One region of the Yersinia massiliensis genome, then DNA from elsewhere that is predicted to be linked to it. Evidence: predicted binding sites of a transcription regulator. Region 1 holds the regulator's gene; the other holds the start of a gene.

Region 1 (16,072 bases):
TGATAGAAACCGATATCCGTATTAGGCCGATAGACGACCCCTGTCTGCTTGTTGATCAGTTCTTGGCCATCATCAGCCAGTTTGTAGAGTGGGCTGGTTCCGGAGAATTGGCGCAGTGAACTCATGCGCAATTCGCCCCCATCAGGCAAGGTAGCCACTAAGCTGCTTAATGCTTGGCGATTCTGGGTAATGATCCGCAGTGACGCGCGTTCGCCGGTTTGTTCCGCGCTAGCTGGGGTGACTTTTAATTTATGTTCACCAACAGTATCGAAGCTAAAAGGCTCAGAAATCAGGACGGTATTATCGTCTGGGTTGGTCAGTTGCAAGCGCCATTGGTCATCACTCGGATACAGGCCAAAGGCAAAAGTTTTACCGGTTTGGAACTGCCGGTCCATCAAGACGGATTGAGCACGCTCGAAGGTTAATTGGTTGGTGCTGCTATAGTTGGTAAACGCGATGGCAATGGTGCAAATCAGGGGGAATAGAACAAACAACCCCATCCCAGCCACGCCAGGATAAACATAACGCCATGCATAAGCGCGGCGATTAGCGAAAACATAGAGTCCCAGACTCACCAGAATCAGCGTGACAATGGCAAAAAGATATTCACCTTGAGAATACATCAACACGATCAAATAGCAGGTGAAGAGACTTAATGCGCCGATAACCAGCCATTTAAGGACATCACTTTGCCACCAGGCAACTCTCTTTTTACGGCTTTCATATTCGGTGTGGGATAACTGCATAATATTCCCTTTCTACTCTTCGTACTTGAAGTTGCTGCGGCGTAAGCGGTTAACGCCACCGCAAACCGTGTTGGGGCATAGCGAACTATGCCCCTTTTGCAGGTGATGCTGTTATTTGGTGATACGTGCTGCTGCGTCGTTCAGTGCAGCTTCCACGGTTTGACGCCCAGTAATGGCGTTCAGCACCGCACTACGGGTGGCATACCAGAAGGCGGCCATTTGTGGAATATTCGGCATGATTTCGCCTTTAGTGGCGTTATCCATGGTAGCCGCAATACGAGGGTCTTTTGCCAATTGTTCTTGGAATGACTTCAGTGCTACTGCGCCTAAAGGCTTGTCTTTGTTGACTTCAGCCAGACCTTGGTCAGTAATCAGGTAGTTTTCCAAGAATTCAGTAGCGAGTTCTTTATTCGGGCTGGCGGCATTAATCCCTGCCGTCAGAACACCGACGAATGGCTTAGAGGGTTGTCCATGGAAGGTTGGCAGTAAGGTCACGCCATAATTAATTTTGCTCTTATCAATGTTGGACCATGCCCATGGGCCATTGATGGTCATCGCTGTTTCACCTTTATTAAAGGCTGCTTCTGCGATGGAGTAATCGGTATCCGCATTGATGTGCTTATTTTTCACCAGATCGACAATAAATTGCAGACCTGCTTTCGCACCGGCATTGTTCACGCCCACGTTTTTCACGTCGTAAACACCGTTTTCAGATTTGAAGGCGTAACCGCCATCAGCCGCAATGAGTGGCCAAGTGAAGTAGGGTTCTTGCAGGTTCCACATGATGGCGCTTTTGCCATTGGCACGCAGTGTTTTATCCAGCGCAGGGATCTCTTCCCATGTCTTAGGCGCTTCTTTGACCAAGTCTTTATTGTAAATCAGTGACAGCGCTTCGACTGCCACAGGGTAACCAATCAACTTGCCATTAAAGCGAACGGCATCCCAAGTGAACGGGAACAGTTTTTCTTGGAAGGCTTTTGACGGCGTCAATTCAGCCAGTAAGCCAGACTGCGCGTAGCCGCCAAAACGGTCATGCGCCCAGAAGATGATATCTGGGCCATCACCCGTTGCGGCGACTTGCGGGAATTTCTCTTCTAATTTATCTGGATGCTCGACGGTGACTTTGATGCCGGTGTCTTTCTCAAATTTCTTACCGACTTCTGCCAGCCCGTTATAGCCTTTATCACCATTGATCCAGATAACCAGTTTACCTTCTTCAATTTTGGCAAAAGCAGAGGAAGAGAGCACCAGCGTCGTTAACGCTGAAAGGGCCAAAACACGTGCGGTCTTACTTATGCCGGATTTTGTGAAGCTGCGAGTCATAATCCAATCCTTTTATCCAATTTTGTGGGTACTCACTTTTTGGTGAACCATTATTGGCAATTAAGTTTGCCTGCTGTTTTCAGGCCGCTGTTGCCTTGAGTCACTCAGTGAGGAGGGTGTGGCAGCGTTGCAAAAATGTTGAGCTGCAAACAAGTTATTACACTGACTAATACATTACGCTGACATATTGAGTCACAACCGGATACAGCATCATCCTCCCCCCCTCTACGCCCCCCAGCGAGTAAATGTGAGCCAGTTAACATTGCTGCCTATTCTGTGGTGTTAGGCACAATAATGTAGGTCGAAATTTGCAAGGGAGATCACGTATTTGTATTTACGGTGGAACTTCTACCCCACCTATTCGTTCCCTCATCCTCCCATCTCCTCCCCCATGAAAAACTTTGTTACGGATGATTACCAAACAGTCGCACTGCCGCATTATCGCCAACATTGAAAAAACAGCCCTCATTGAAAAGCAGCGCCAGCGCCATCGCAGCTAAGTGGCCCCTTTAATGTGGTTGTTTGGTTAGTTTTTACCCAGCCAGATCAAGACGTTGAAGCGTTAATTAACGTGCAGCCCTATACTCAGGCCGCGACGTCGTCCGGGGCAACCGGCTCAAAGCTTGGCGGAACGACGCGTAGCAAGAGAGTCATCAGGGCTGGGAGTTATCGACGGGCTATGCCGGGATTTGCTTCCGCCATTTTTCTTCATTCAAGTTTTTTGAAAAGTTGTTTGCGTAAGCAAAGGAGTAACAGATGGCTAATGTAACGCTGAGTGGCGTTTATAAGGCCTTTGGTGAGGCTGTGATTTCCAGAGATATCAATTTGGAAATCGATGACGGTGAATTTGTGGTGTTTGTTGGCCCATCCGGATGTGGAAAGTCAACGCTGCTGCGGATGATTGCCGGTCTTGAGGACATTACCTCGGGTGAGTTGTTGATTGGCGGTAAGCGCATGAACGATGTACCGCCTTCTGAGCGCGGCATCGGCATGGTGTTTCAGTCCTATGCACTTTATCCCCATCTGTCTGTGGCCGAAAACATGTCGTTTGGCCTGAAATTGGCGGGCGCAAAGAAAGCCGAAATCAACCAACGGGTGAATCAGGTAGCAGAAGTGCTACAGCTGGCTCACCTGTTGGACCGCCGGCCAAAAGCGTTATCAGGCGGGCAGCGTCAGCGTGTGGCGATTGGCCGTACCTTGGTCGCGGAGCCCGATGTTTTCTTGCTCGATGAACCGTTATCTAACTTGGATGCCGCACTACGAGTGCAGATGCGCATTGAGATATCGCGCCTCCATAAGCGCCTGCAACGCACCATGATTTACGTCACCCATGATCAGGTCGAAGCCATGACATTGGCCGACAAAATTGTGGTGCTCGATGCGGGCAATGTTGCGCAGGTAGGTAAGCCACTCGAGCTGTACCACTACCCAGCCAATCGCTTTGTCGCGGGCTTTATCGGCTCGCCAAAAATGAATTTTTTACCGGTTAAAGTGACCGCCGTTGAACCAAACCAAGTGCAAATAGAGCTACCCAACCCAAATGGCCAATTAGTGTGGCTACCGGTAGAGGGCACTCGGGTTCATGTCGGCGCGAATATGTCTTTGGGGATCCGCCCGGAACATTTGCTGCCAAGCAGCGCCTCTGAAGTCACGCTGGAAGGCGAGATTCAAGTGGTCGAGCAACTGGGTAACGAGACTCAAATTCATATCCAAATCCCGGCAATACGTCAGAACCTGGTTTACCGCCAGAACGACGTGGTGCTGGTAGAAGAAGGTGCAACATTCGCCATCGGTTTGCCTCCACAACGTTGTCATCTGTTCCGTGAAGATGGCACTGCGTGTAAACGGCTTTACCAAGAGCTGGGTGTCTAGTGATAGCAACGCCCTGCGACGGAAAATGTTAAGCACGCATGCCAAAAGGCAAATATAACAGGAGATTACTGATGACTACTCTGCGCAAGTTACCGATAGCACTGGCTGTTGCCGCTGGTGTCCTTTCCACTCAAGCGATGGCTGTTGATTTCCACGGGTACGCGCGTTCCGGTATCGGCTGGACAGCAAGTGGTGGCGAGCAACAATGTTTCAAAGCAACCGGTGCTCAAAGTAAATACCGTTTGGGTAACGAATGTGAGACGTATGCGGAAATTAAGTTAGGCCAAGAGTTGTGGAAAGAAGGTGATAAGAGCTTCTACTTCGATACTAACGTCGCCTATTCCGTTTCACAACGTGATGACTGGGAATCCACATCACCGGCTTTCCGTGAAGCCAACGTGCAGGGTAAAAATCTGATCGAATGGTTGCCAGGGTCCACCATGTGGGCGGGTAAACGCTTCTATCAACGTCATGACGTCCATATGATTGACTTCTACTACTGGGACATTTCTGGTCCAGGTGCAGGTTTAGAGGCTATTGATCTGGGCTTCGGTAAGTTATCTGTGGCTGCTACGCGTAACTCTGAAGCGGGCGGTTCAAGTGCTTGGATCGACAATCAACGTAAAGATGCCGACCACACTGTCAACGATGTGTACGACATTCGCTTAGCCGGTTTAGAAACTAACCCAGGCGGCACACTTGAGTTTGGTGTCGATTATGGCCGCGCCAATACCCAAGACGATTATGCATTAGCACCGGGCGCATCGAAAGATGGCGTGATGCTGACCACTGAACACACCCAAAGCATGATGGGTGGCTTTAACAAATTTGTTATCCAATATGCCACTGACTCCATGACCTCCTATAACAGCGGTCATTCTCAAGGGGCATCAATCAATAATAACGGCCATATGCTGCGTGTTATCGACCACGGTGCCATCAATCTGGCCGAGAAGTGGGACATGATGTACGTCGCGTTATACCAAGATACTGATTGGGATAACAACAACGGGACTACTTGGTACAGCGTGGGTGTGCGTCCAATGTACAAATGGACCCCTATCATGAGTACCTTGCTGGAAGCTGGCTATGACAATGTGAAGTCACAACATACCGGCGAGCGTAACGGCCAGTACAAACTGACTCTGGCACAACAATGGCAGGCAGGCGACAGCATTTGGTCACGTCCGGCAATCCGTATCTTCGCAACTTATGCCAATTGGGATGAGAAGTGGGGCTACAACAATGTGTCAGGCAGCCCGGATAATGGTTTAGCGCAAAACGGTACGATTGGTACTGACAGCCGCGGTAAGAACAACGAAGTGACCTTCGGTGCACAATTCGAAGCTTGGTGGTAACAGTCGTGTTGCAGCCGTCCTTAGGGGCGGCTGTCCTGTTTTGATGAGGTGGGTTACGGCCCGTTTCCAATAAGATAAAGCGAGACACCCGCAATCATTCAAGTGGTCGCCAAGGTGCAGGCAACTTGAAGTTTGACGGGAATCATTGGTTAACTCTGCCGACCTTGCCTGTGCACAGTTAGCGCTGACGCTCAATGTATAAGGTATAACAATGAAAAAGAATCTGCTGACACTCTGTTTGGCATTGGCTCTAGGGGTCACCGCACCTCTGGCAGTGCAGGCCGAATCAACGATATCTCCGGCGAATGTGTCTATCGCGCCGACAATCAGTACTGCCACTCTACAGCAGTTGCCGTGGCAGCCATTAGTGCCACCTACAACGCAAGACGTCAAACTTACGTCTGTCAGCCCACAAATCTCGCAAGGGAACATTGAAGGTGCGGTTGCGGCCTTTGCATTGCCCGCAGACCGTGGCTCGATGGAAATCACGCTCAGTAGCCTAGTGGCGGATAACCAGTTGTACTCGCCAAGCGTCTTGGTGCTCGATGAGCAAATGCGCCCAGCAGCTTATTATCCTGCCAGCTATTTCACCTATGAAAAAGCCGGCATCATGACCAGCGACCGTCTGCAAGGGGTGATGAAACTGACACCTGCGTTGGGCCAGAAACAGATTTATCTGTTGGTCTATACCACCCGTGAAGATCTGGCTAAAACCACTAAGCTGCTCGATCCCGCTAAGGCTTATGCCATGGGCGTGGGTAACGCAGTACCGGACATCCCAGATCCAATTGCTAAGCATACGCCTACGGGCAACCTAAAAATCAAAGCCACTGCCGAGCAAGGCATGGGTAACGTGATGATAGGCTTAATTCAGTCAGCACCGGCTTCGCCTCCTGTTGTGGTAGGCAGCACACAAACTGCGGCGGTCGCGGCACCAGCGCCAGCGCCTGTGAAACCGGCAGAACCGATGCTGAGCGAGACTGAAAACTACTTCAACCAAGCGATTAAAGACGCGGTGAAATCCGGTGATGTCGATAAGGCGCTGAAATTGTTGAACGAGGCGGAACATTTGGGCTCAACTTCAGCCCGAAAAACCTTTATTGGCAGTGTAAAAGGCAAGGGTTAATCCCGGCACTGCCGAATATGGCTAGATGATTGGTGCGCTTTGGCGCACCTTTTTTTATGGGGCGGTATGTGCAGCGACTGCGCCTTATCTTGTTTTATGCAATATCTTCTTTACCCGATGACCTCTCTAGAGCTTCGATGCTGCGCATCCTTTTGCTGAATTTATCGGCGTTAATTGGTTGTTGTGGTTATGATAATCAGATGCCGCCCTTGGCTCATTCTGCGCTACAATAGCGCTCTCTTTCGTCATTATTAAATCCCCAGCAGGGAGCTAGTCGCATGTCTATCGGCGATGCATCAATTTTAAAGCCTATCGAATGGTGTGCCATTGAACAGCCCGATATTCCCGCCAATATTGCTGATTGGTTGATGGAATTAGGCTCAATGACTCGGCGCTTTGAGCAGCATTGCCAGCGAGTCCATGTCGAACCGCAACGTGAATGCTTCGTGACACGCGATGAATTAGGTGAAGATGCGGCACATTTACCCGTAAGTGAACGCTATTGGCTGCGGGAAATCATCTTATGTGGTGATAATGAACCTTGGCTACTGGGGCGCACGGTCATTCCCGAAGAAACCTTGTCAGGCCCAGACCGTGCGCTGGTGGATTTAGGGACGATACCGCTCGGGCGCTATTTATTTGGTGGCGATAATTTAACGCGGGATTATATTCAGGTAGGGCGGCAGAATGCGCTATGGGCGCGCCGCTCATTGCTACGCCTATCAGGCAAACCCTTGTTACTGACAGAAGTTTTTTTACCGGCCTCGCCGCTTTATTCGGTTTTTGCAGGCTGAGTTGGCTGTGAGATTTAGGAGATGGATAAATTGAAGGGAAGTATTGACCAAAGCAAATGGCGGGCTTATTGCCGTTTGATGCGCATCGATAAGCCGATTGGCTCCTTATTATTGTTGTGGCCGACATTGTGGGCGCTATGGTTGGCGGGGCAAGGCATTCCTGAGGTTCAGATACTGATTGTTTTTGTCTTAGGGGTCTTCTTCATGCGCGCGGCGGGCTGCGTCGTCAATGATTATGCTGACAGGAATATTGATGGCTATGTGAAGCGTACGGCCTCTCGGCCGCTGCCCAGCGGTGCCATTAGTGAAAAAGAGAGCAAGATCCTGTTCGTCACCTTGGTACTGCTTTCGTTTGGCTTAGTCTTAACCCTGAATCGCATGACCATCGGGCTATCACTGGCGGCACTGGCGCTGGCTTGGGTGTACCCGTTTATGAAAAGGGTTACCCATCTACCTCAGGTGGTTTTGGGGGCTGCTTTTGGTTGGTCAATCCCGATGGGATTCGCGGCAGTCAGCGAAAGTTTGCCCTTAGTTTGTTGGCTACTATTCTTGGCCAATATCTGCTGGACGGTCGCTTACGATACGCAATATGCGATGGTTGATCGTGATGATGACCTCAAAATTGGGGTTAAATCTACTGCCATTCTCTTTGGTCAACATGACAAACTGATCATTGGATTGTTGCAATTAGCGACATTGGTACTGATGGTCGCCGTTGGCTGGCTGATGAATCTGGGCGGGGCATTTTATTGGTCATTACTGCTCGCAGGGGCGCTGTTTGTTCATCAGCAGAAGTTGATTGCTCAACGTGAGCGTGATGCCTGCTTCCGAGCATTTCTAAACAATAACTATGTGGGATTGGTGCTATTTTTAGGCATTCTGGTGAGCTACCTATAAAAAATGGCCAGAGGGTAAGTCTGGCCACTTTTATTGTTTGCTAACCGATACTGTTTGCTAACCAATATTGTTTAGCTAACAGTATTGTCACGCTAACCGATTAATTTTCCGATTTATCTTCTTCAGGTTCTGGCAACTGTTCGCTGGTTTCCGCTGGCATACTGACACTCTCAATCGTCAGCTTCACTTCCGGCGTCATCAAGGCGCTCAACATATTATAAACTTCCAATGTCTGTGCCTGAACAGCATCACCCGTATCACTGATATAACCTTCTTCACGCAGTGTGCCCACCAACGTTGAGAAGACGGCTTTATCAAAGAATTCAGGTGCGTTAATGCCATGCAGAACTGACAAACGTTGCGCCATGATACGGCTCTCTTTCTCCAGCGCCCCACGATTGATACTTGGATTTGCACTGAGTAACGACAGCGTAATCGCGTAACGTTGCAGTGTTTCTCGGACACCCGCAGCCAATAATTGCAGTGGACGAATACGGGCTGGATTCAGCACCAACTCATTCCCTTTGTCGCAAATAAGCTGCTGACGCGCCAGTTCATCAACCAAGGTATCCAGCGTATGCGGTAACTGCTCTTTGCTGTAATGCAGGAACAATTCGGCTTTTAGCATCGGATAAATCATGCCAATCTGACGCAGCAACTCAGCGCGAGTAATGCGGCGGTGGTACATCACCATGCTGGCAATCAGCGACGGTAACATCAGCAAGTGCTGGATATTATTGCGGTAATAAGTCATCAGCACGGCTTGTTCCCGTGGCAGGATGATGATGTCACCGATATTGTCTTTCTCCACCTCGAACTTATTCATATTCAAGGCGTGATTCAGTAACTCTTCCGGCGTTTTATCCGGAACAGTGACGTCTTTCGCGTAAGGTACGTTGCGCATCAATTGCAGGTAGCAATCGAGTTGCTCAAGTAACTGCTCGCGAGTCAGTGAGCGCTGGCGTGAGGCCAATAATGCGGTAGAGCAGAGGTTCATGGCGTTTGCCGCTGCCGCATTGTTGATTCTAACCATGATCTTGCCAGCCAAATCATTCACTGCTGGTGTCAGCCAAGTTGGACGCTGTGCTTCAATCGGATCGATAGCATCCCGCCATTGCGGCACATTCGTGTTCAAGTAGGTGGTCAGCGGAATGGGTTCACCAAAGTTAACATAGCCCTGACCGAGATTACGTAACTTGCGCAAGCCACGTAGCATCTGCAGTAAGTTCTCTTTCTCTTTGGTCGCACCACGCAGTTCTTTGGCGTAAGTGCCCACTTCCATGACATGCTCGTAGCCAATATAAATGGGCACTAAGGTAATGGGGCGTGACCCACCACGAAGCATGGCCTGAATGGTCATCGACAGCGTGCCGGTTTTAGGCTCTAACAAACGACCCGTGCGTGAACGGCCGCCTTCAACAAAGTATTCTACCGAATAGCCACGCGTAAACAGCTCACCCAAATACTCACGGAACACCGTTGAATAGAGTTTATTGCCTTTAAAAGTACGGCGGATAAAGAACGCACCCAAACGGCGGAAAATCGGGCCAGCAGGCCAGAAGTTAAGGTTAATACCGGCAGCAATATGAGGAGGTACTAACCCTTGATGATAGAGCACGTAGGAGAGCAGCAAATAATCCATATGGCTGCGATGGCAAGGCACATAAACAATCTCATGGCCATCTTGCGCCAACTGCCGTACTCGCTCAGCGTTATGGACGTTGATGCCTTGATACAGGCGGTTCCATGTCCAGCTCAATACCCTGTCAGATAGACGTACGGCTTCATAAGAGAAGTTTGCCGCAATCTCTTCCATCAACGTAATGGCATTTTGCTGTGCTTTCTCGTGGGATATTTTTTTAGTCCGCGCTTCATCGGCAACGGCTTTTTCAATCGCTTTAGAGGCCAGCAGCTTATTGAACAGATCCTGACGGGCTGGCAAACTTGGGCCGACCGCCGCCAAACGCTGACGAGAGAAGTGCATCCGCGCCACGCGAGCCAGTTTATGAGCGATTGTTTTATCTGTGCCATGCTCACTGGCCATCCGGCGCAGTGACACCGTGGTTGAGAACCGGACAAAACTATCGCGGCCTAGCCACAAGACAGCAAAGAACTTCTCAACGCCGTTCAATACCCGCAGATGAGGTGTGCCGTGACCTTCGCGCCCAGGTGAGCGACCAAACATCACGGAAACCGGTAGCATCTGGATATCTAATTCCGGATTATTACGATGTAAATCCAAATAATCGTGGAATAACTTCACTGACTCTTGTTTTGGTGCGTAATAGCGAAAGACCCTTGGACCATTATCGATAAAGACATGGCTTGGGAGTTGTACGCCATCAATTTCCAATGGAATCAAAGGGTCGGGCAGATCTTGTGCCTGACATTGCGCTCGCAAAGTCAGCAAATCTGCCTTGGAATTATAAGGTAAAACGTACAGAATTGGACGAGATGGGTCTAACCCTAACTCAGTCACAGGATCTGCCGGAATAACCTTGCTTTTTACCAACAATTTAAGTGGTAAATTCAATAACTTATAATATATTTTACGCCAACCTGACATGACAACTTGAAGCCTCTTGTTAGCAATTCATCGCAAGGATACCAGAAACTGGTTTTTAGATCTGTGGTGATGAGACAACAGAAAGCGGTAAAAATCATCATCTCCTTAAGATAAAGGCAATAAAACATGGCAAATCAGTTAACAGGGCTAACCCGAATCTACAAAGCAGCGGGTTATTCTGCGAAAGGCTTAATCGCAGCTTGGCACAATGAAGCGGCTTTTCGCCAAGAGGCTGTCGTTGCGCTCGTGGCTATCATACTGGCGTTCTGGCTAGATTTAGATGCTGTAGCCCGCATTTTATTGATTGGTAGCGTTGTTCTAGTGATTATTATTGAAGTTATCAATAGTGCAATTGAAGCGGTAGTCGACCGTATCGGCAGTGAGTTTCATGAGCTATCCGGCAGGGCTAAAGATATGGGCTCTGCTGCCGTGTTTTTAGCTGTTCTGCTGGCTATTTTTGTCTGGATATCTGTACTTTGGCACCATTTGAGTTGACGCTATGGCGCATAAAGCCGCGGCGAGTTCACAACAGGACACAATTAAGCTGTGATTAATCCCTGTTTTTATTCACTCTTTGGTTCCCAATATCCGCTTACCTGTATATACTCACAGCAAAACTGTATAAACAAACAGGGGGCGGAATGAAAGCACTTACGACCAGACAGCAAGAGGTTTATGACCTGGTGCGCGATCACTTGGCGCAAACTGGTATGCCACCGACCCGTGCTGAAATTGCGCAGCGTCTGGGATTTCGTTCTCCTAACGCTGCTGAAGAGCATTTAAAAGCATTGGCCCGTAAAGGCGTGATAGAGATTGTCTCTGGCGCTTCGCGTGGCATTCGTTTGCTGATGGAAGAAGAAGAGGGCCTGCCACTGATTGGGCGGGTTGCTGCAGGTGAACCACTGCTGGCACAGCAACACATCGAAGGGCACTATAAAGTTGATCCTTCAATGTTTAAGCCGAGCGCAGATTTTCTGCTGCGGGTTAATGGAATGTCGATGAGAGATATCGGTATTCTGGATGGCGATCTACTAGCCGTACATAAAACGCAGGATGTGCGGAACGGGCAAGTGGTTGTGGCACGTATCGATGATGAAGTGACAGTAAAACGCCTTAAAAAGCAGGGTAGCATCGTACAGCTGCTGCCAGAGAACAGCGAGTTTGAGCCGATCGTCGTTGATCTGCGCGAACAAAGCTTCACCATTGAGGGATTGGCTGTTGGCGTCATCCGTAATGGGGACTGGATCTGAATTAATTGACCGCAATATACCCTTCCCATCAGAAGGGTATATTATCCATTTCCCTACAATCTTTCTTATCATATTTAAATTGAGAGCATTCCGATAATACATTATTACCTGCTGTTTTAACTGAATATTCTCAGTCGCTATTTTTGCTTTCTTGATCTAAATCCAGTCATTAATATCAACCAGCCTTTAATTATCAGTCTCCTCTGCTATAGTTATTCCTACGATAAATATTTCTACTGATGCTTAAATAAGTTAATAACTATAAATTATTAGTTTATATAGATGGCGTTAGATGCTTATTAATATGGAAAATATTTATCGTGTTGAATTAAATAAACTGACTAATCCAAAGATTACGGAGATATCATGAACAAAGATCAAGCTGACGGTAACTGGAAGCAGTTTAAAGGTAAAGTGAAAGAGAAATGGGGTAAGCTGACTGACGATGACCTGACGGTTATTGAAGGAAAGCGTGACCAACTGGTCGGTAAAATCCAGGAGAAATACGGCTATCAGAAAGAGCAGGCTGAGAAAGAAGTGAAGGCCTGGGAAGACCACAGCAAATATCGCTGGTAGTCACATCACTAAATGGAATTAATCTGATATCGATACAAATGATTCGAATTTCTGCATGCTAGAATAATCACTATTAATTAAATAAGCCTCATATCGGTTGTTTAACTAAATTTATTATTCAATCATCTTTGATGATGCATGTTAATAATAGAGTCTATATTAGGATTTTCATTGGAATGATTGTTTGTATCGACGCGACACAAGGATGTGTCTCATATTTGCTGGTCATGGCTAATATTAAAAATAAGGCTGCCGTGATATCGACGACAGCTTAAACGAGATTCTTGGGCGTTGCTCTCTTTTGCCTCAATCACTTCTTTTTTGCCACAATTGAGTGGTCATGATCGCAATGATCATGGCTTTCACACGCTTCGATTACCCCGCATTCAGCACATAAACCATGCGCTTCAACCACACTATGACGCAGCGTAAAACCAGACTGTTTTGCTAATTGTGCCAATGCTTCTTCGATACCCACCGTAGTACGTTCAGTCACTATCTTGCACCTATCGCAGATAAAGAGGGCTGAGGTGTGGGTCGGCTCTTCAAAATGATGGCACAACACATAGCTGTTAGCTGATTCAACACGGTGGATAAACCCTTGTTCCAGCAAGAAGTCTAATGCGCGATAAACTGTCGGAGGCTTAGCCTGAGGCTCAGATACGCGCAGCAAATCCAATAAATCGTAGGCACTGATTGCGCCGGGCTGTTGTGCCATGAGGCGCAATACTTCAAGACGTTGCGGTGTCAGCCGGACGTTACGTTGTTGACACAAGCTTTCAGCTTGAGCCAGCAGTTTTTCCTGATTGATAGGGTTCATCATATACATCCCGCCGCAGTCGAATTGAAGGGATTTTACCATATTTACTGTTAATCGCCGATAGATGAAAAGGCGCAGGGTTGGCGAGCATCGCAATTTTGTCTTTTTAACTTCAATACTGGCCTGATATCGAGTTCTTCGTGTTACTAGACTGCCTAACCATCATGGCGAGATTTTACGGCGTGAGCGCTAAATTAAAGCGAACAAACCGAGCTGAATGGCTCGATTTGTTCATTTTTAGTTAGTATTAGAAACTATATTTGACGCCCAACATCACTGACGTATCGCTGTAACCATTGTTACCGATTTGCTGACCAACATTACTCCATAGATTAACGTTTTTATTTACCTTTCCTTCTACGCCGAGCTTCAGCTCCGCAATATTTGCGGCGCCTTCTTGCTGAACAATTGCAGTATCCATTCTTGTACCAAAATCTTTCGTATTATGGATCCAGTTGGCTTCGACGAAAGGTTGAATAACGTGTTCTTTATTCTGGTCACGGTAGTGATTCATAAAGGCTTTAGCCCCTAAGCGGGTTTGGATATTCCCCTCACCTTCGCTAGAAACGCGAGTGCCATTAGCTTCCTTGTGGTCATCAGCTTTTATCCCCATCCAAGTCACCTGCGCCTTCGGTTGGATGTAATAACGCGTATTTTTCGCTGCATTTTCGCCAACATTGAAGGTATAACCACTTTCAATTGAAGCGGTAACGCCCTTGGATTTATACTCTTCGGCCGCTAGGTCTTGGCCATTCACCGTGTTATTAAACCAACTATATTGTGCCCAGCTATCCACATATAGACCGGTTTTATCGGTGTCATTGGCAAACCAAGTACCATATAAACCCGTACTGTAACCGTCGACGGAGCCTTTTGCGCTATAGCCGGAGATACGTGAGTCCGTAGTACTACTGCTATTGCCATAACCGGCCATGACGCCTAGATGGAAACGATCTTTATCGTTATTGCTCCACTGAGCAATATCGCCACCAATTTGAAGGACATAACGATTCGTTCGAGTATCGAGTTGGCCGTTAGTATCACGGGAGCGATTATGCCCACCTTCGTTGCGCATCCACATACTGGTGACTTTTTGCTCGCCAGTGAACGCATCAATGTAGTGACTTTCCCCTAACCGGTCATGCAGGCGAGTAGAAAACATATTATTGGCCGCAGCTAAGTTAGCACTATAGGCTCCCGCTTCTGGGCGTTCAATTCTTGGTCCAAGAGCGGTACCTTCATCTGGCGTTAAGCCGCCACCACCACCAGGGCCTGGGTTGACTGAAGCTAGTGTGCTGTTTAGATACCAATTATTGGCATTGGCATCCAGACCACGGTTTAAATAATAATCATAGGCGCCAGCAATAATGCGGCCGCTTTGAATGAATTCACCATCAGATGAACCTGTAACACTGATTAACTCAATACCATTGAGCGTTTGCGCTCCGCTTCCGCCCAAATTGTTAACCTGAACATAAGTCGTTCCTGATGTATTACCCTGAACATTGAGTTTGTCTGTCACTGAAACATCAGCAGCTAATACACCATTCATATTCAGCAATCCATTGTTGCCGATATAATCTCCGATGATGTTCAAGGTATTTCCACCACTACCGCCAAAATTAACAACTCCTGCATGGTTGAGTGACTTTAGTGTTTGGCTGTAACCATTCAAATCCAGAGAACCCGCAGATTGAGTGATGAAATCTGAGAGGCTGCTGAAAATATTATTCGCCGTGGCTCTAATTGCACCACCATTGACAGAGGTTGTCCCGCTGTAGTGACTTGTATCAGACAAACTCAGAGTCCCTGCACCGTCTTTATTTAGGGTCGTGGTACCGTCTGCTGTCAGGTTATTTAAGGTAAGATTTACGCCAGCATCGGTATTGATCGTACCTGTCAATCCAGATGCAATATTAAGGTTAACATTCTCTGTATCGGCAACAGCCCACAAAGTATTATTGGTTCCACTGAGCATATCAAAAGCATGGTCTGTGCCCAATGTACCGGATGTTAATCTAACGGTGCCTCCATTCATCTTAAGATGAGCATTAAAAGTACCTCCTCCTGACGCTATTGTCATAAAACCATTATCCGAGAGTGTTAAGTCGGCGTTATTATTAACGTGACCCACAAGTGTTCCACCACTCAGACTAGTAGCATCTCCGGCAAAGGTTAATAAATTATTGGCACCACTGATATTACCAATTCTACCGCCAGATATATTAAGGATATTACTATTACCAAACATGCCAGCAATAAAGCCATCGGACATATTATTAATTTGGGTGTTGCCATCCATAATGCTAATGGTACCACCCAATAAATTACCGATTTGAGCATTGTTACTCATCATGAAAATCGAACCACCAGACATGTTAGCAACGGTATGAGATACATTAAAGTTACTGAAATCATCTCCTTCTACAATATTGGTGATTGTTGAGTCTACATCAATTGCATTGGCAGAAGACGCCGATAGTATGCCGAAGATCGCTGCTGCTATCGGCGTGAAGAGAGGTGTTTTCATAAATAAAACCCACATTAGTTAATATTGGTTTCGATATTAATCAGTACTATTTTATTTTAAATAGGACTTTAAACTAAAATTTGTGGGAATTTTCCGACATTTATTTCTTTATTGGAATTAATGTTCGTCCAGTGTTAATTAAGTTAATTTATTAGGGCTAATTAAAACTTATTGTATGGGTTTATAGATGAAAGTGTGGTCACTGATGTGGGGT
Region 2 (16,072 bases), 1.6 Mb from region 1:
TTCCCGTCGGCAATGCCAATGTCACTCGCGGCTGAAGAATACCGTAACCATCAATGACGCGCTGCTGATCGGCACTGAAGCGGGGCTGATTTAAGGGATGTGCCATTTTGCCGATCAACCGTAGCACTGCATCTCGTGGGAGACGGGTATCGGCATCCAATGTAATCACATAGCGAACATTCGCTGGCACCTGCGGCTCACCGGCTGCAGTCGCGATGAATGAAGTATCCGTTGCCCCCCGTAACAGACGATTGAGTTCATGCAATTTGCCTCGTTTACGTTCCCACCCCATCCAACAGCCTTCACTGTCATTAAACAGTCGTTGGCGATACAACAGTAGGAAGCGAGGACCAGAAGGGGCTGGGCCATATTGCTGATTCAGCCGCGTAATCGCCTCATTCGCTAAGGCCAGTAGCGGGCCATCACTGGGCAAAACTTGTTGATCAGCATCGACACCATCCAACAATAGAGCAAAGGTCAGTGAACCGTTTGTACCAGAGAGATAATGGACTTCGAGTTGCTCTATTTGCGCTAGAAGATCTTCTTGGCCAGTGAGTAACGTCGGCACCACCACCAAAGTACTCAGCGCATCAGGGACGCCTTTGCTCAGTGAGAGTCCCGGTAAAATCGTGGCCCCAAAGGTCCATGTGATGACCCGATTGACGAGCGCTGTCGCCACTTCCGTCAAAGGAATAAAAGCGATTAAAGCAAAAAGCACCAATCCGCCCGTTGCCAGACTGGGGAAGGAAAGCGCCCAAAGTGCCAATGTCAATAATACGGTTGTAGTCAGTAAGATGGCCCCTACGTAACCGTCGACACCGAGGCGGATACTTAAGCGGCTGAACCATAGACGCATTGAGGGACTAAATCTGAGGTGATTCTCCAATGCATGCCGTCCGGCACCGATTAAATGGTAACCAGGATCACTGCGGCGCTCGATATCATCCTCTCGATCTGTGGCTTCAGCGGCATCCTGTGCGGCTTGCAAGGCGAGATTCGCAATCTCCAGTTCGGTGAAACTAGACCCTCTGCATAACTGCTCGATGGCACTGCGGTACAGATTACGGGTTTGAAAATCCATGCTGGCAAAGTGACTCCCTTGCCGCAAGCACGCATCCACCAAGCTAACGCGTTCAAACAGATCCGCCCAATCGATATCCGAGATCAACCGCATACTGGTGATCACATTACGCACTGAGACGTTAGATGTCCCCTGCCGTAATTGCGTATGCTGTACGACTTCACTTACCGATAACCCTTGTAATTTCAATCGTTCTTCTAGCCATCCCAACGCTGGCGTGGTACGCGGATCTTGATCCCGTAATCGTTTCGCTAGCTGAGAGGCGAACTGTTCGGACAGCGGCTCGCTGGAGCGTGCGGCAATATCGGATTCCAGCGCGAATCGACTTCCCCCTTCAGCCAATAATCGATTCGCAAATGCTTCAGCCTCTGCACGGGCTTGACGCCCTTGTGTTATTTGATCGGCCAAACGGCGTAAGTTTTCTATCAGCACGATACGCAATGTAATCGCAACCGCCCAGAGTTCACCGATAGTTAATGGCTGCACACGCTGATATGCCATGATAAAGCGGCACAAAACCTCTGGGTCAAGATGGCTATCAGTGTGCGCAACAAATGCCCAAGTTATGCCAAAAACCCGTGGATAGCCCGCAAATGGCCCCTCAGCCAGTTTGGGCAACTGACGATAATAGCCCGGCGGTAAGTCATCACGGATTTCACGGATTTGCTCTTCAACCAAGTGATAATTGTCTAGCAACCACTCAGCGGCGGGTACAACAGTGCGGCCCTTTTCCAGTTCTGCCGCGTTGGCACGATATGCTTCCAACAAGGTGTTAGCATTATCGTTTAGGCGAGCACGCAGCGTGGATACCTTGGGGGGCTGAGAGGTTATCGATTGAGCTTTGGCAAGGCTTTCAGCATGTTGCTCCAGTCGCTCTACACTGAATAATTCTTCTCTTACCGGTGCCGTGTCACGCCAAGGTGTGATGGCGGTACGTCGTGCAAAAATAGCCTTTAAGAATTGTTTCATAGATACCTTTCTGATCAGGTAAGCGCCTTGAGCTGTACTAGACGCGAGACATTGAGCAGGAAACGCCGTGACAGGCAGAATGCTGTCAAAGATGCTGAGTGAAGGTGGCAAGCAAAAGTCTGATACGCCGAAGCGCTCAGTCACAAAAAGAGGCAAGTAAAGGCTGAAAACACGCGATAAGCGTACTACAGCAAAAAAACCGAACAGTATTAACTGTAGTTCAATCAGGAAATATTGGAGTAGAGAATGAAAGGTGTAAAAAAATCAATTCGTTAACAAACCAAGCGAAGGGAAATTAACTACCTGCAGCCTATACGTAGACCGCAGGCCATTTCGCCGTAAACTCAAAAACTAAATCCCCTCCTGAAATTTTCGCGCCTTGGCGGTTTGCTGTTTTTCTAACTCAAAAATAGCGCGTTGCAGCCCTTTTTCTTGAATAGGGCTTAAGCGAGGGAATTTAAAACTGAGGCGCTGCATGGTCAGCGTTTCACCTTTGTTATTGACGACTTGCTTATCAATGGAGCGAATAAATTGCAGGTCCAATTTAAAAAGGCCAAAACCACATAAATCAACCGAAACATCCCGCAAAACACCACATCCTTGCAGGGGGAATTCACTGCCTTTCAGAGCGTATAATCCCATTCCTCCCAAAGAAATATCCGCGAGTGTATAGGAGAATTTACTGCCATCAGAGAATTTCCCAGTGCAATAGTAGGCAGGCCATTGAGGGATATTAATGCGAAAATATTCACGTCGTTGGATAAAGTAAAGTTGTTCAGGTAGGGGCGAGCTATAAGCAGGCAATGACAAATAGTGTATTTCTTGCAATTTATGACAGGCGAATTCAATTTTGGCACCCGTAGGTTCCGCGATGATAGTGATTTGGTTCGCGGCAAGCGCGAGAGTGTTCTCATGTTCTACGCTGCCAAAATCAAAAATAAACTGATTCGTCTCGGGCATAACATCTAAAATGCGGCTAATAAACTGCCCGCGAGCATGCGTCACCATGACGGCGGTATCATTCTTCTGTAGATCTCGAAGAATTGCACAGATCGCTAATTTATTCGTTTTGACAAAGTTTTCTTTAGACGTTTCGCTCACCTGCCATTCCCCATCTTTAATGTTTCGCTCTGGCTCACCAGATAATTTGAAGCCTACAAGTATCAGAAGGGTTATCGGCAGAAAATAGATTAACTTTAATGATGATTTGTTGATTTCTTTGCGGGGAGGAGGATGAGGTAAAAATAAAGCGACATTGGCGCAGGCCGAATATCGCTTTTATGTTCGACATACCGCAATTTGCGGTAATCAGCTACGGACTAAATCATCACCGTAACCAATCCACTTGTAGGTGGTTAATGCATCTAGCCCCATCGGGCCACGTGCATGGAGTTTTTGGGTGCTGACCGCCACCTCAGCGCCTAAACCAAACTGCCCCCCATCGGTGAATCGTGTGCTAGCGTTGACGTACACGGCAGATGAATCCACTGCACGGACAAAATGTTCGGCGCTACTGAGTGAGCGAGTTAAAATCGCATCTGAGTGACTGGTGCCATGCTCACGAATGTGTGCAATAGCGCTATCAATATCAGTCACGATATCCACATTCAGATCCAGTGATAGCCATTCATCATCGTAATCAACGGCCTCTACAGCGACAAGATTAGCCTTACCTTCTGCGAGATAGGGCATGGCTTGTGGGCTGGCATGGAGTGTGACACCAAAAGCATGCATTCTGTCACTCAATACGGGCAGAAATTCTTTGGCGATAGCCTGATGAACCAGCAGTGTCTCCAACGAGTTACAGGCGCTTGGACGCTGAACTTTTGCGTTTTCAATGACTAATAATGCTTTCTCAAAATCGGCACTTTCATCGACAAAAGTATGACAGACACCAATACCGCCAGTAATCACTGGAATGGTGGATTGTTCACGGCACAGCTTATGTAACCCAGCCCCCCCGCGTGGAATCAACATATCGACATAGCGATCCATCCGCAGCAATTCATTGACCAATTCACGATCTGGACTTTCAATCGCCTGTACAGCGGCGGCAGGTAGACCGCATTGTTCCAAGGCTTGTTGAATCACTTTTACCGTTGCCTGATTGGTGTGATGTGTCTCTTTGCCACCACGCAGAATGACCGCATTACCCGTCTTCAGGCATAAACTCGCCACATCAATGGTGACATTAGGGCGGGCTTCATAAATCACGCCAATCACACCTAGCGGGACACGGCGGCGTTCTAATTTCAAACCGCTGTCGAGCAAACTCCCGTCAATCACTCGGCCCACGGGGTCATTGAGGCGGCATACCTGACGCACATCATTTGCAATAGCCACTAAACGGGCGGGGGATAATAACAGCCGGTCTAACAATGCCTCACTCATACCACTGTTGCGGGCGGCGATCATGTCTTGTTCATTGGCCTGCAAAATGGTTTGGCTTTCAGATTCTAGCAGGTTAGCCATCACCGCAAGCGCCTGATTCTTCTCTGCTGTGCTCAGCATCGCTAATTGCCAAGAAGCCTGTTTGGCGGCTTTCCCCATCTGTTCCAGCATGCTCATGCTTGCTCCTTAACTGACAATCATATCGTCACGGTGAACAGCCACTGGGCCGTATTCATATCCGAGAATATCGCTAATTTGTTGTGAGTGGTGGCCCGCTAACATGCGCAAGGCGTCACTGTTATAACGCGAGACACCGTGAGCTAAATCTCGCCCACTAAGATTGAGGATACGAATGACTTCGCCGCGAGAGAAATCCCCTTTGACGCTACGGATCCCTTTTGGCAGCAGTGAACTCCCCCGCTCCATAATCGCCGCGACAGCACCATCATCAACGGTGATTTCACCCGCAGGTGGCGCACCAAAAATCCAGCGCTTACGATTTTCCAGCGGTGTTTCCAACGCATGAAAACGTGTCCCGACGGGGGTGCCATCTATCACATCAGCAATGACACCAGCTTGGCTACCCGCTGCAATCACCACATCGATGCCCGCACGGCATGCGACATCAGCGGCTTGCAGTTTGGTCGCCATACCGCCAGTGCCAAGACCCGAGACACTGTCGCCCGCAATTTCACGCAGTGCATCATCAATCCCATGTATTTCGCGAATGAGTTCAGCTTCTGGATTATTACGGGGGTCTGCAGTGTATAAACCGGCTTGGTCCGTCAGTAACAACAGCTTATCTGCACCCGCGAGGATCGCCGCCAGCGCAGAGAGATTATCGTTATCGCCCACTTTTATTTCAGCGGTCGCGACCGCATCGTTCTCATTGATTACCGGTACGATGCGGTTATCCAATAAAGCATTCATGGTGTCGCGTGCGTTCAAAAAACGCTCACGATCTTCTAAATCAGCACGGGTCAGCAGCATCTGGCCCACATGGATGCCATAGATGGAAAATAGTTGTTCCCAGAGCTGAATCAACCGGCTCTGCCCGACGGCGGCTAATAGTTGCTTTGACGCGATGGTGGCGGGCAACTCTGGGTAACCCAAGTGTTCACGCCCAGCAGCAATCGCCCCTGAGGTGACAATAACGATACGATGACCTTTTGCGTGTTGCTGGGCACATTGACGCACCAATTCAACAATATGGGCACGGTTAAGACGGCGGGAACCGCCTGTCAGCACACTCGTCCCCAATTTCACAACCAATGTCTGGCTGCCACTCATAATTTTTCTGCCGTTGGGATAAATAAAAGAAACAATATATACCTAAAGTCACTGGCGTTGCAGCTAGACGTCTGTCTCACTGAAGCGGACCTCATGGATGAACCTAAGAGCGAACATCGTTGATTAACAGCCTTGTGACTTCAAATACGAAAGGTGTAGGTCTTTGTAGCAGGCGCAACGCATTATGCCAACAGGCATGATAATAAATTCCCCTTTTTATTGTGCTAAAAGGGGAATTTATTGATTTGGGTAGAACGACTTTTGGGTATAACAAGTTTTTGGGTAGAACGGCACTATTCTTACGCGAACAACTTAACGTCTTACGCGGACAACTTAACGGGTTGCTCGCTAAAATCTTGTGCAGGGACCAATTTCATTTCAATAGAGGTGAGCATTTCAGCTAAACGCTGATGGAAACTCCGCAGAGTGGTCTCCAGCTTCTCTTGTACTTCAGGATCTTTAATGTTTTCCGCTTTCCAAGTGCCTTCTTTATTGAACAGGCCAAACTGGTAAACATAAGTAAAATGGTCTTGCGCAGGCTCCAATTCTATCCACCAACCCCAGAACTCACGCTTTTCGGGAGCAAGCTTTACATTGACGCAAACAGCTAAACAGTCAAAGAAAAAACGGTCATTCTGGCACTGCCCTTCACGTAGGTATGGCCCCAAAGCGGCGAAACGTTTCATAAGCTTACTTTTAGGATGAGCACTGGTTGACGTCATTCTTAAATCTCCTTATGTAGACGCACCTTTTTAGCAAACTGTTAAAAATTAGCAACTCATTAACGCATTTTATCTTCTAACCATTGGCTGGTTTGCAATAATGCACGATGGAAATTGTCATAGAGCGGCGTAGATGATATAGCCAATAATTTGCCGTCAGCGGAAGAAGAGCATATGAGCTTAGATTCTTCTTTCGGGCTGAAAGGATCGTTTTCCCAGAATCCTGCCAGCATTGGCGTTTGGCAACGTCGCCCCAGTAAACCTTGTATTTTCAATGAATAACTGTTCATTTCTGTTTTCAGTGTTTCATCTGAAGCATCAGCCATACCTAAACGACTGGCCATCACATCCATGTACATATCCGGTACTTTGCGCTGGCTATCGCTGTTGCACAAAAGGTGATGAACAATCGGCCCAAAGCATGCCACGGCACGCACTCGTTGAGGTTCCAGATAACCTAAACGAACCGCGACATTGGCACCAAAACGGAAACCGAAAACACTGACGCGCTGATGGTCAACCCAAGGGATATTGGGCAAGGCATGCAATACCTGTTGATGCAGATAACTGGTATCTTGCGTTAACTTCCAACGAGATGAGGCCCCTACTGAAGGCATGTCGATGGTCAACATGGCTATCCCTTTCGGCGCAAGATAGTCACGGAATAAGCGATGATAGTCACCTTGCAAGGTGTCCAACCCACCACAGATCAGCACCGTTGGGAATGGCGCACTGCCCACGGTCGGCATATGCAAGAATCCGCAAAGTGTGCCCCCATCAGCAATAGAAAACTCTAATTCTTTCAGGGTATAAGGTAAATGTTCAGCGGCAGCTTCATAAGCGCGGTTAGATAAAACCTCGACTTGTTCAGCGAGTTCATCACCTTTCAGATGTGGATAACTGGCGATGCTGTAGAGGTTGGATGCGTTTAACCAATATTGGCCCGCGCTCTCAGGATCGGTCTCTTCCATCGCTTTTTGCTGCCACTTCATCGCCTGCTGTGCCCATTCATAAATCCAGTTACCGTTACGATAACCGACGACGGTGTCCAGCAGCTCGTTATCGCTGTGCTCAGCTTTTGAACAGGCAATACGCGACAAGACTTCTTCTATCTCAAGGGGATCGACACCACGCCAAGTCCAGATGAGGCGGTTGATCATTCGATACCAATGGCAAGTGGTATCCCCATCCAAAGCAGAATGAACGCTCATTGGATGGTTGCAATGGGCATGCCGCACTAAGGTCGACGTTTCAGGGTGCTTAAATTTAGGTTTGAACAAAATTTCAGAAAGGTTGGCTTGTGCCATAGTAACAATAGCCTCCATAAGCCGTGATGCAGGCCCGATAAGGGCTGCTCAGATGGAGCCAAGTTTACTCATACTGCGGGAAAAATGAAACGCCCGGTCAACACCGAGCGTTTAAAGTTGGGTAAATTACTTGCTATTTAGAGGGGCAACAAAGGTTACCGCCATATCCCAAGGCTGTTCAATCCATGTGTCCTGAGGAATATCAACCACATAGTCATCAACTAATGGGCGACCCGCAGGTTTAGCGAACACGGTCACAAAATGAGCTTTCGGGTACATATCGCGAATGGCTTTTGCCGTGCCGCCAGTATCGACCAAATCATCAATCACGATAAAGCCTTCACCATCGCCTTCAGCGCGCTTTAAGACCTTAAGATCACGTTGATTGTCATGGTCGTAGCTAGAAATGCAAACGGTGTCTACATAACGAATACCCAGCTCACGCGCCAGAATGCCAGCAGGTACTAACCCACCACGGCTGACCGCGATGATACCTTTCCATTGATCCGCTGGCAGTAAACGCTGTGCCAATTTGCGGGCGTGAATTTGCAACATATCCCAGGTAACGACGTATTTTTCGCTCATAAAATGTAATCCCAGCCAGTATAGAAGTGGCGTGCCATGTATCAGAAGGGGAAAAAAGGTTGCGCGAGATTATAGTGAGCCAACCGAATAAAAACCAGCGATTATCTGGCTAATTAATCGAATCTGAGACAGTAATTGTGGTGCGATACGCGCGTAATGCCAATGAAAGTGATATTCTCAAACTATCTCGCCATTACGATGGCGGTTTATCGCAACCCCTAAAATCTTTAGTCATCAACCCAATAGCATCTCTGAAATCTCCGTTGTGAGACTGCCGAATGGGAATGCTATTACAGGAGACTTACAGTGTCTGAACTGTCTCAACTTTCGCCACAGCCGTTGTGGGATATTTTCGCAAAAATTTGCTCTATCCCTCACCCGTCTTACCATGAAGAAGCGCTGGCACAGCATATTATGGCGTGGGCCAAAGAAAAAGGCCTGCACGCGGAGCGTGATCAAGTCGGTAATATCCTGCTGCGCAAGCCTGCGACCAAAGGGATGGAGAACCGTAAGCCCGTGGCACTGCAAGCCCATTTGGATATGGTTCCGCAGAAGAATAATGACACGGTACATGACTTCACCAAAGATCCCATCCAACCTTACATCGATGGCGAATGGGTCAAAGCCCGCGGCACGACATTAGGGGCCGATAATGGGATTGGTATGGCTTCCGCACTGGCTGTGTTATCTGATGACAGCGTTGAGCACGGCCCACTGGAAGTGTTACTGACCATGACCGAAGAAGCCGGCATGGATGGTGCATTCGGCCTGCAACCTAACTGGTTGAAAGCCGATATTCTGATTAACACCGATTCCGAGCAGGAAGGTGAAATCTATATGGGCTGCGCCGGTGGTATTGATTTCATCACCACGTTTGCGCTTCAGCGTGAAGCTGTGCCAGCGGGTTACCAAACGCTGAAGCTGACCCTAAAAGGTCTGAAAGGTGGTCACTCAGGCGCAGACATTCACCTCGGTCTAGGCAATGCTAATAAGCTGCTTGCGCGTTTCCTGTTTGAACAGGCTAAAGAGTTAGACCTGCGTGTATTGGATTTGAATGGCGGTACGTTACGTAACGCTATCCCGCGTGAAGGCTCTGTGACGTTGGCCATTGCCGCAGATAAAGTCGAGCAACTGAAAAGTTTGAGCCAAGATTATCTGGCCACACTGAAAAACGAATTGGCTGCAGTAGAAAAAAATCTGACGATACTACTTGAGCCTGTTAGCTCCGAGGCGAAAGCCCTGACGAAAGAGACTCAGCAACGTTTGGTGGCATTATTAAACGCGACACCTAATGGTGTCATTCGCATGAGCGATGCAGTTAAAGGCGTGGTAGAAACCTCACTGAACGTGGGTGTGGTGACCATGAATGAAGACGAAGCCGAAATCATTTGCCTGATTCGTTCCCTGATCGACAGCGGAAAAGATTACGTGGTAAGCATGCTGACAGCAATTGGTCAGTTAGCGGGTGCGAAGACCTCACCAAAAGGTGGCTATCCTGGCTGGCAGCCAGATCCTAGCTCACCGGTAATGGCCCTTGTGCGAGAAACGTACCAAAAGTTATTCAACAAAACGCCAAACATCATGGTTATTCATGCGGGCCTTGAATGTGGTTTGTTCAAAAAACCTTACCCAGATATGGATATGGTTTCGATTGGGCCAACCATGACGGGGCCGCATTCGCCGGATGAACAAGTTCACATCGAGAGCGTAGGCCAATATTGGCAGTTGCTGACCGCATTGCTCAAAGCAATTCCAGAACGCGCATAAAAAGATTGAGTTAACATTCTGACACGAAACGGCGGCTCAAATGGGTCCGCCGTTTTTTATGCCGCCCTATTCCCAGCTCAGCAGTAATTGCCGCTCAAGTTGTGGATCCAGCAATGTGACATGCAGGCCCACCAAGCGCACTCCCCGCCCAGCGCGGCGCTCATTCCACGCCGTTTTCGCTACTTGCAGTAAGTCTGTTTTATTCAGCTGCGGCCAAACATGTTCTTGCGTCGTTTGCTGAAAATCATGAAATTTCAGCTTCACCCCTTGCCGAGCAATATGTAGGTCTGGCCTGACCTTACTTAACCGCGTTTCCAGCTCAATATATAGCTGCTCAATCAATGATTCACAGCTATCCCAGTCATGGATATCCTCTGCCAAAGTCCTTTCAACACCCACCGATTTACGCAAACGTTCGGGGGAGACCTCACGTTCATCAATACCGTGGCTGCGCTCCCACAACACATGACCAAATTTACCAAAGCGTTTCAATAATTCAGCCTGCGAGTAGTTTTGTACGTCACTACAGGTGGCTAACCCGACATCCTGTAAACGTTTAGCGGTCACTTTCCCAACGCCTGGAATTTTGCTCAAGGGCAAATCATGTAAGAAGGGTAAAACCTGATCGGGCGTTATCACATATTGCCCATTGGGCTTGTTCAAATCGGACGCTATTTTTGCCAAAAACTTGATAGGAGCGATGCCAGCCGAAGCTGTCAGGTTCAGTTCATCAGCGATTGATTGGCGAATCTCTTGGGCAATTAATGTGGCTGAACCGCTGCACGCCAGGCAATCAGACACATCTAAATAGGCCTCATCTAAGGAGAGCGGCTCAATCAATGGCGTGTAACGAGCGAAAATTTCACGAATATGCAGTGACGCTTCTTTATAGGCTGCCATACGGCCGGGGATAACTTTCAGTTGTGGGCATAGTTTCAGGGCCATGGCCGTTGGCATCGCACTGCGGACACCATAATGCCTAGCAGGATAATTGGCGGTACTGATGACACCACGCCTGTCGCGACTACCGCCAATCGCGATAGGGATATCGCGTAGGCTAGGATCATCACGCATTTCAACTGCCGCAAAGAAGCAATCCATATCCACATGAATAATTTTTCGCATCTTATCCACCCACCACACATTTACTGTATAAGTATACAGTAAAGTAATCTTAATTCAAGATTATCCTAACTCTCGTCCCTCTAAGCCTATCGATTAACTGTCACATTTCATAATTATCCTAATCAAAACAGTAATCAATAACGCCTATAACAGAATTGAATTCTGTTATTAAGTTCTTTAAGTATTTTGCTATTTATTTTTTATAAAAAACCATTAAATTCGAAAAGGCCTAAAAATATTACTTATATGATTAACATCAACCTCAACGATAATTCATTGTTAATTAATGAATAGGACTCAATATTATGCGAAATTATATTATGGCTACCCTACTATTATCCTCCTGCTTTGTTTCTTCTGGTTTTGCCGCAAATCCCCAATCAGTTACCTCCCCTGAAATACCACAAATTATTGCCCATCGAGGAGGGACAGGTGATGCACCAGAAAACACATTGCCCGCCATCAAAAAGGCGCTCGATAATGGCGCCGATGCAATTTGGATCACGCTACAACTGTCCAAGGATAATATTCCCGTATTGTATCGCCCTTCTGATCTTAAGGAATTAACGAATAAATCCGGTAAAGTTTCTGCTTATACCGCTAAACAACTCGCACAAATGGACGCGAGTGTTGCTTATGATAAAAAACACAATATTACGCTTAAATCAGGTGCTAACAGCGGCATACCTACTCTTGATGAAGTATTGAAACAATTCCCGACCACCACATTCTATCTTGACATCAAATCACCCGATGCCAATCCGTTGACCTTCGCCAAGGCGCTGCAAAAAACACTCGATGTTAGCCATAAAGGCGAGAAAAACCGCCTATCCCGCGCTCGAGTCTACTCAACCGACGATGCATATTTGAATGCATTGGATACCGTAAATAAGGTAGCTGACCCATCACATCAGATAAAGCGTTTTGAAAGCCGCGACCTTACGCGCACTCAGCTCGCCAACATTACTATGGCTCATAAATGTGATTTACCTACGGAGAACCTCGAGCGTTGGTATGGCTTAGAATTGCATCGCAAAGTTGAAGTGGTGGAGAAATATACATTGGGAGAGGGCCGCTCCAATGCGGTACTGAGTTGGGATAAAGAAGCTGTTGATTGTTTTCGCAAAAACACTAACGCGCACATTATTTTCTTTGGGATAAATACGCCCGAAGACTATAAGAAAGCAAAAGAATTAGGTGCAGATGGTGTTATGGTCGATTCACCCGCGCTATTTCGAAAAATTGTGAGTGGCGAAGAATAGTAAGTAGCAAAAATAACGTGATCATCTAAACGATGATATTCAGGATATATACTTTTATTACCCACTATTCGTTAGAGAATCGGCTATCTCTATCTAAATATTCTCCTCGCCAACAAGAGGTTGTTGGCGGGGAGATATATCATATTAACTTTATTTTATCGCGATCTGCTCATCCACTATAAAATACGGTACTGATCCAGCGCCTTTCGACGTGCGGCCTCTTTCGCCAAACGTTTCTTTCGCGAATCACAAGGCTCAGGACAATCACAGACTTTCTCCATCCCCAATGCTCCGATGCCGCCACAACTGCCCTGTAAGGTTTTACGCTTGACAATATAGCCTAATGACATCCCGGCGATAGCTAACAGGAAAAAGACAAAGGACGCGATAAAAACAGTCAACATATCCCCTCCGATTAAGGCCGTTTCTGCCGATAAGGCTGGAAGGCATCAGAATAGCGCTCTTCAAAGCCCTCATCAGTTTTGACTATCATCAGTACCGGAATACCGAGTAAATTCGCCAATGCCATTCCCCGCTCTGGCCCCAGCACATCTAACCCAGTCGATAATCCATCCGCAGTCATACAGCTTGGGTCTAAAACAGTGATAGACACCAGCCGGTGATTAATGGGCCGCCCTGTTTCGGGATCAATTGTGTGAGAATAACGGACACCATCTTTTTCAAAATAGTTGCGATAATCCCCGGAAGTTGCGATTGCCATGCGCCCTGGTTCGATAATCTCTTGAGCACTTTGTGACATGCCAGAAACCGGTTTTTCAATCGCAATGCGCCAAGGTTTATTTTCCCCATTATTACCACGGGTTCGGACTTCACCGCCGATATCGACCATATAGTTGGTGATGTTGTTGGCTTCCAAATATTCAGCGACTACATCAACACCATAGCCTTTAGCAATAGAAGAGAGATCAACATACAACTCGGGAATACGCTTTATCAGCGCCCCATTTTCTACAGCTAAATTCTCAATACCGACCCAAGCGCGGCGTTTGGAAATTTCAGCTTCGGTCGGTACCACATCTGGCCGCCCTTCAGGGCCAAATCCCCACAAATTGACCAATGGCCCAACCGTAACATCCAGTGCACCATCAGTCAGCCGGTTGATACGGATTGCCTCACGTACCACCTTTGCCGTCGCCACTGAAACCGCAAACGGCTTGTTTACTTCTCGGCTTTTGTTAAAGCGACTCAATTCTGAATTGGGGCGATAAGTCGACATCTGATCATTCACGACTTCTAACTCACGATCGATCTCCTGCTGTAGTCTCTCAGGACTGGGCACGGATGATCCCCCCACATACTTAATGGAGTATGAAGTGCCCATGGTTTTCCCTTCCAGATTGATCTGCTCAGGGCCACAGCCCGCCAGCATGACAACCCCGACCACAGCCATTAACCAATGTATTACCTGTTTTTGCTTTTGCACGATATCCCCAATCGTTGTATTCCCTACACATTTGAAGCCGGTGAAAATTGAAGCCAGTGAATAGAAATTTAACCGCCGAAATCATCAAGCATAATATTGTCGTCTTCCACGCCGAGATCTTTCAGCATTTTGATCACGGCCGCATTCATCATCGGCGGGCCACACATATAGAATTCACAATCTTCAGGTGCTGGGTGATTTTTAAGATAATTTTCGAATAAGACGTTATGAATGAATCCGGTATATCCCGTCCAATTATCTTCTGGCTGGGGATCAGACAACGCCACATGCCATTGGAAATTATCATTCTCAGCTTGTAGCTGGTTAAAATCTTCTTCGTAAAACATTTCACGCAGTGAACGAGCGCCATACCAAAAACTGATTTTACGTTTCGAATGCAGCCGCTTGAGTTGATCAAAGATGTGCGAACGCATCGGTGCCATACCTGCACCACCACCAATAAAGATCATTTCAGCATCGGTATCTTTAGCGAAGAACTCACCAAATGGCCCAGAAATAACTACTTTATCGCTCGGTTTCAGGGACCAAATATAGGATGACATTATTCCCGGCGGCGCATCAGGCTGTGAAGGTGGCGGCGTCGCAATACGCACATTCAGCATGATGATGCCACGTTCTTCTGGGTAGTTTGCCATCGAGTAAGCACGCACAGTTTGCTCCGAGACAACCGACTCATATCGGAATAAATTAAATTTATCCCAGTCGCCACGATATTCCACTGGCACATCAAAATCAGCGTATTTGACGGTATGCGGTTCAGCTTCAATTTGAATAAAGCCCCCAGCGCGGAACGGCACCACCTCACCGTCCGGTATTTTCAGCTTTAATTCTTTGATAAATGTGGCTTTATTATCATTAGAGATAACTTCGCACGTCCACTTTTTTACACCAAAGATTTCTTCGGGTAATTCAATTTTCAGATTTTGCTTCACGCTGACCTGACACGCCAAGCGACAACCTTCTTTGGCTTCACGCTTTGAGATATGAGAAAGCTCGGTGGGCAGAATGTCCCCGCCACCTTCTTTAATCTTGACTCGGCACTGGCCGCACGAACCACCGCCGCCACACGCTGAGGAAACGAAAATGCCATGGCTAGAAAGCAGGTTAAGCAACTTATCCCCTGCTGGAGCAACAAAAGATTTTTCCGCATCATCGTTGATATCAACACTAATATCCCCCGTATTCACCAACTTCGACTTGGCAAATAAGATCATCAGTGTCAACGCCAGCACGATGAGGGTGAACATCACTACGCCCAGAATTATTTCCATGAATTATTCCTGCTCTTATAGGCTCACACCGGCGAAAGACATAAATCCTAATGCCATCAATCCGGTCGTGATGAAGGTGATCCCTAACCCCTGTAAACCCGCAGGCACATTGGCATATTTCATTTTTTCGCGAATACCGGCAAGTGCCACAATGGCCAACATCCACCCGATGCCGGAACCAAAGCCATACACAATCGATTCAGGGAAGTTGTAATCACGTTGCGCCATAAAGGACACGCCGCCGAAGATGGCGCAGTTCACGGTAATCAAAGGCAAGAAAATACCCAATGCGTTGTACAAGGCGGGGAAATAACGATCGAGGATCATCTCCAATACCTGCACAATAGCCGCGATAACGCCAATAAAGGTAATGAAATTCAGGAAGCTGAGATCCACCCCTTCGACCAAGGCACCATCACGCAGCACTAGGTTATAAACCAGATTATTGGCCGGTACTGAAATGCCCAAAACGACCGTGACCGCAATACCCAGGCCAAAGGCCGTCGCCACTTTCTTGGAAACAGCCAGAAAAGTACACATTCCCAAGAAGAACGCGAGAGCCATATTTTCCACAAACACTGCGCGAACAAACAGACTGACGTAATGTTCCATCGTCAATTACTCCTTCTCAATCTGCGCAGGCTTCAGGGTCCGTAGGCCCCAAATCAGCATACCAATGATAAAGAATGCACTAGGCGCTAACAGGAACAATCCATTTGGCTGATACCACCCGCCGTTTTGCACGGACTCAAGTACCGTCACACCAAATAATTTGCCTGAGCCAATCAGCTCGCGAACAAAACCCACCAGCACTAGAATGACACCGTAGCCTAGGCC

The links. The regulator LexA, encoded in region 1, represses DNA repair genes until DNA is damaged. The targets are predictions, from matches to a motif close to TNCTGTATGTACATACAGNA.
Region 2: a site for LexA is predicted at 11,259-11,278, ahead of dinB (DNA polymerase IV). Genes of this name have one in related genera too.

The regions. Positions count from the first base shown of each region.
Region 1 is NZ_CP028487.1:336,338-352,409, forward strand. Features, by position in the region: gene malF (maltose ABC transporter permease MalF) at 1-746, opposite strand, end outside; gene malE (maltose/maltodextrin ABC transporter substrate-binding protein MalE) at 858-2,069, opposite strand; gene malK (maltose/maltodextrin ABC transporter ATP-binding protein MalK) at 2,826-3,941, shown strand; gene DA391_RS01545 (maltoporin) at 4,013-5,299, shown strand; gene malM (maltose operon protein MalM) at 5,511-6,425, shown strand; gene ubiC (chorismate lyase) at 6,704-7,219, shown strand; gene ubiA (4-hydroxybenzoate octaprenyltransferase) at 7,250-8,116, shown strand; gene plsB (glycerol-3-phosphate 1-O-acyltransferase PlsB) at 8,217-10,682, opposite strand; gene DA391_RS01570 (diacylglycerol kinase) at 10,809-11,177, shown strand; gene lexA (transcriptional repressor LexA) at 11,324-11,932, shown strand; gene DA391_RS01580 (CsbD family protein) at 12,299-12,508, shown strand; gene zur (zinc uptake transcriptional repressor Zur) at 12,819-13,328, opposite strand; gene DA391_RS01590 (autotransporter outer membrane beta-barrel domain-containing protein) at 13,576-15,858, opposite strand.
Region 2 is NZ_CP028487.1:3,684,012-3,700,083, forward strand. Features, by position in the region: gene DA391_RS17200 (GH36-type glycosyl hydrolase domain-containing protein) at 1-2,050, opposite strand, end outside; gene DA391_RS17205 (flagellar brake protein) at 2,402-3,151, opposite strand; gene proA (glutamate-5-semialdehyde dehydrogenase) at 3,359-4,612, opposite strand; gene proB (glutamate 5-kinase) at 4,628-5,731, opposite strand; gene crl (sigma factor-binding protein Crl) at 6,052-6,453, opposite strand; gene frsA (esterase FrsA) at 6,513-7,760, opposite strand; gene gpt (xanthine phosphoribosyltransferase) at 7,887-8,345, opposite strand; gene pepD (beta-Ala-His dipeptidase) at 8,652-10,112, shown strand; gene dinB (DNA polymerase IV) at 10,179-11,237, opposite strand; gene DA391_RS17245 (glycerophosphodiester phosphodiesterase family protein) at 11,543-12,499, shown strand; gene nqrM ((Na+)-NQR maturation NqrM) at 12,676-12,903, opposite strand; gene DA391_RS17255 (FAD:protein FMN transferase) at 12,915-13,910, opposite strand; gene nqrF (NADH:ubiquinone reductase (Na(+)-transporting) subunit F) at 14,012-15,235, opposite strand; gene nqrE (NADH:ubiquinone reductase (Na(+)-transporting) subunit E) at 15,251-15,847, opposite strand; gene DA391_RS17270 (NADH:ubiquinone reductase (Na(+)-transporting) subunit D) at 15,854-16,072, opposite strand, start outside.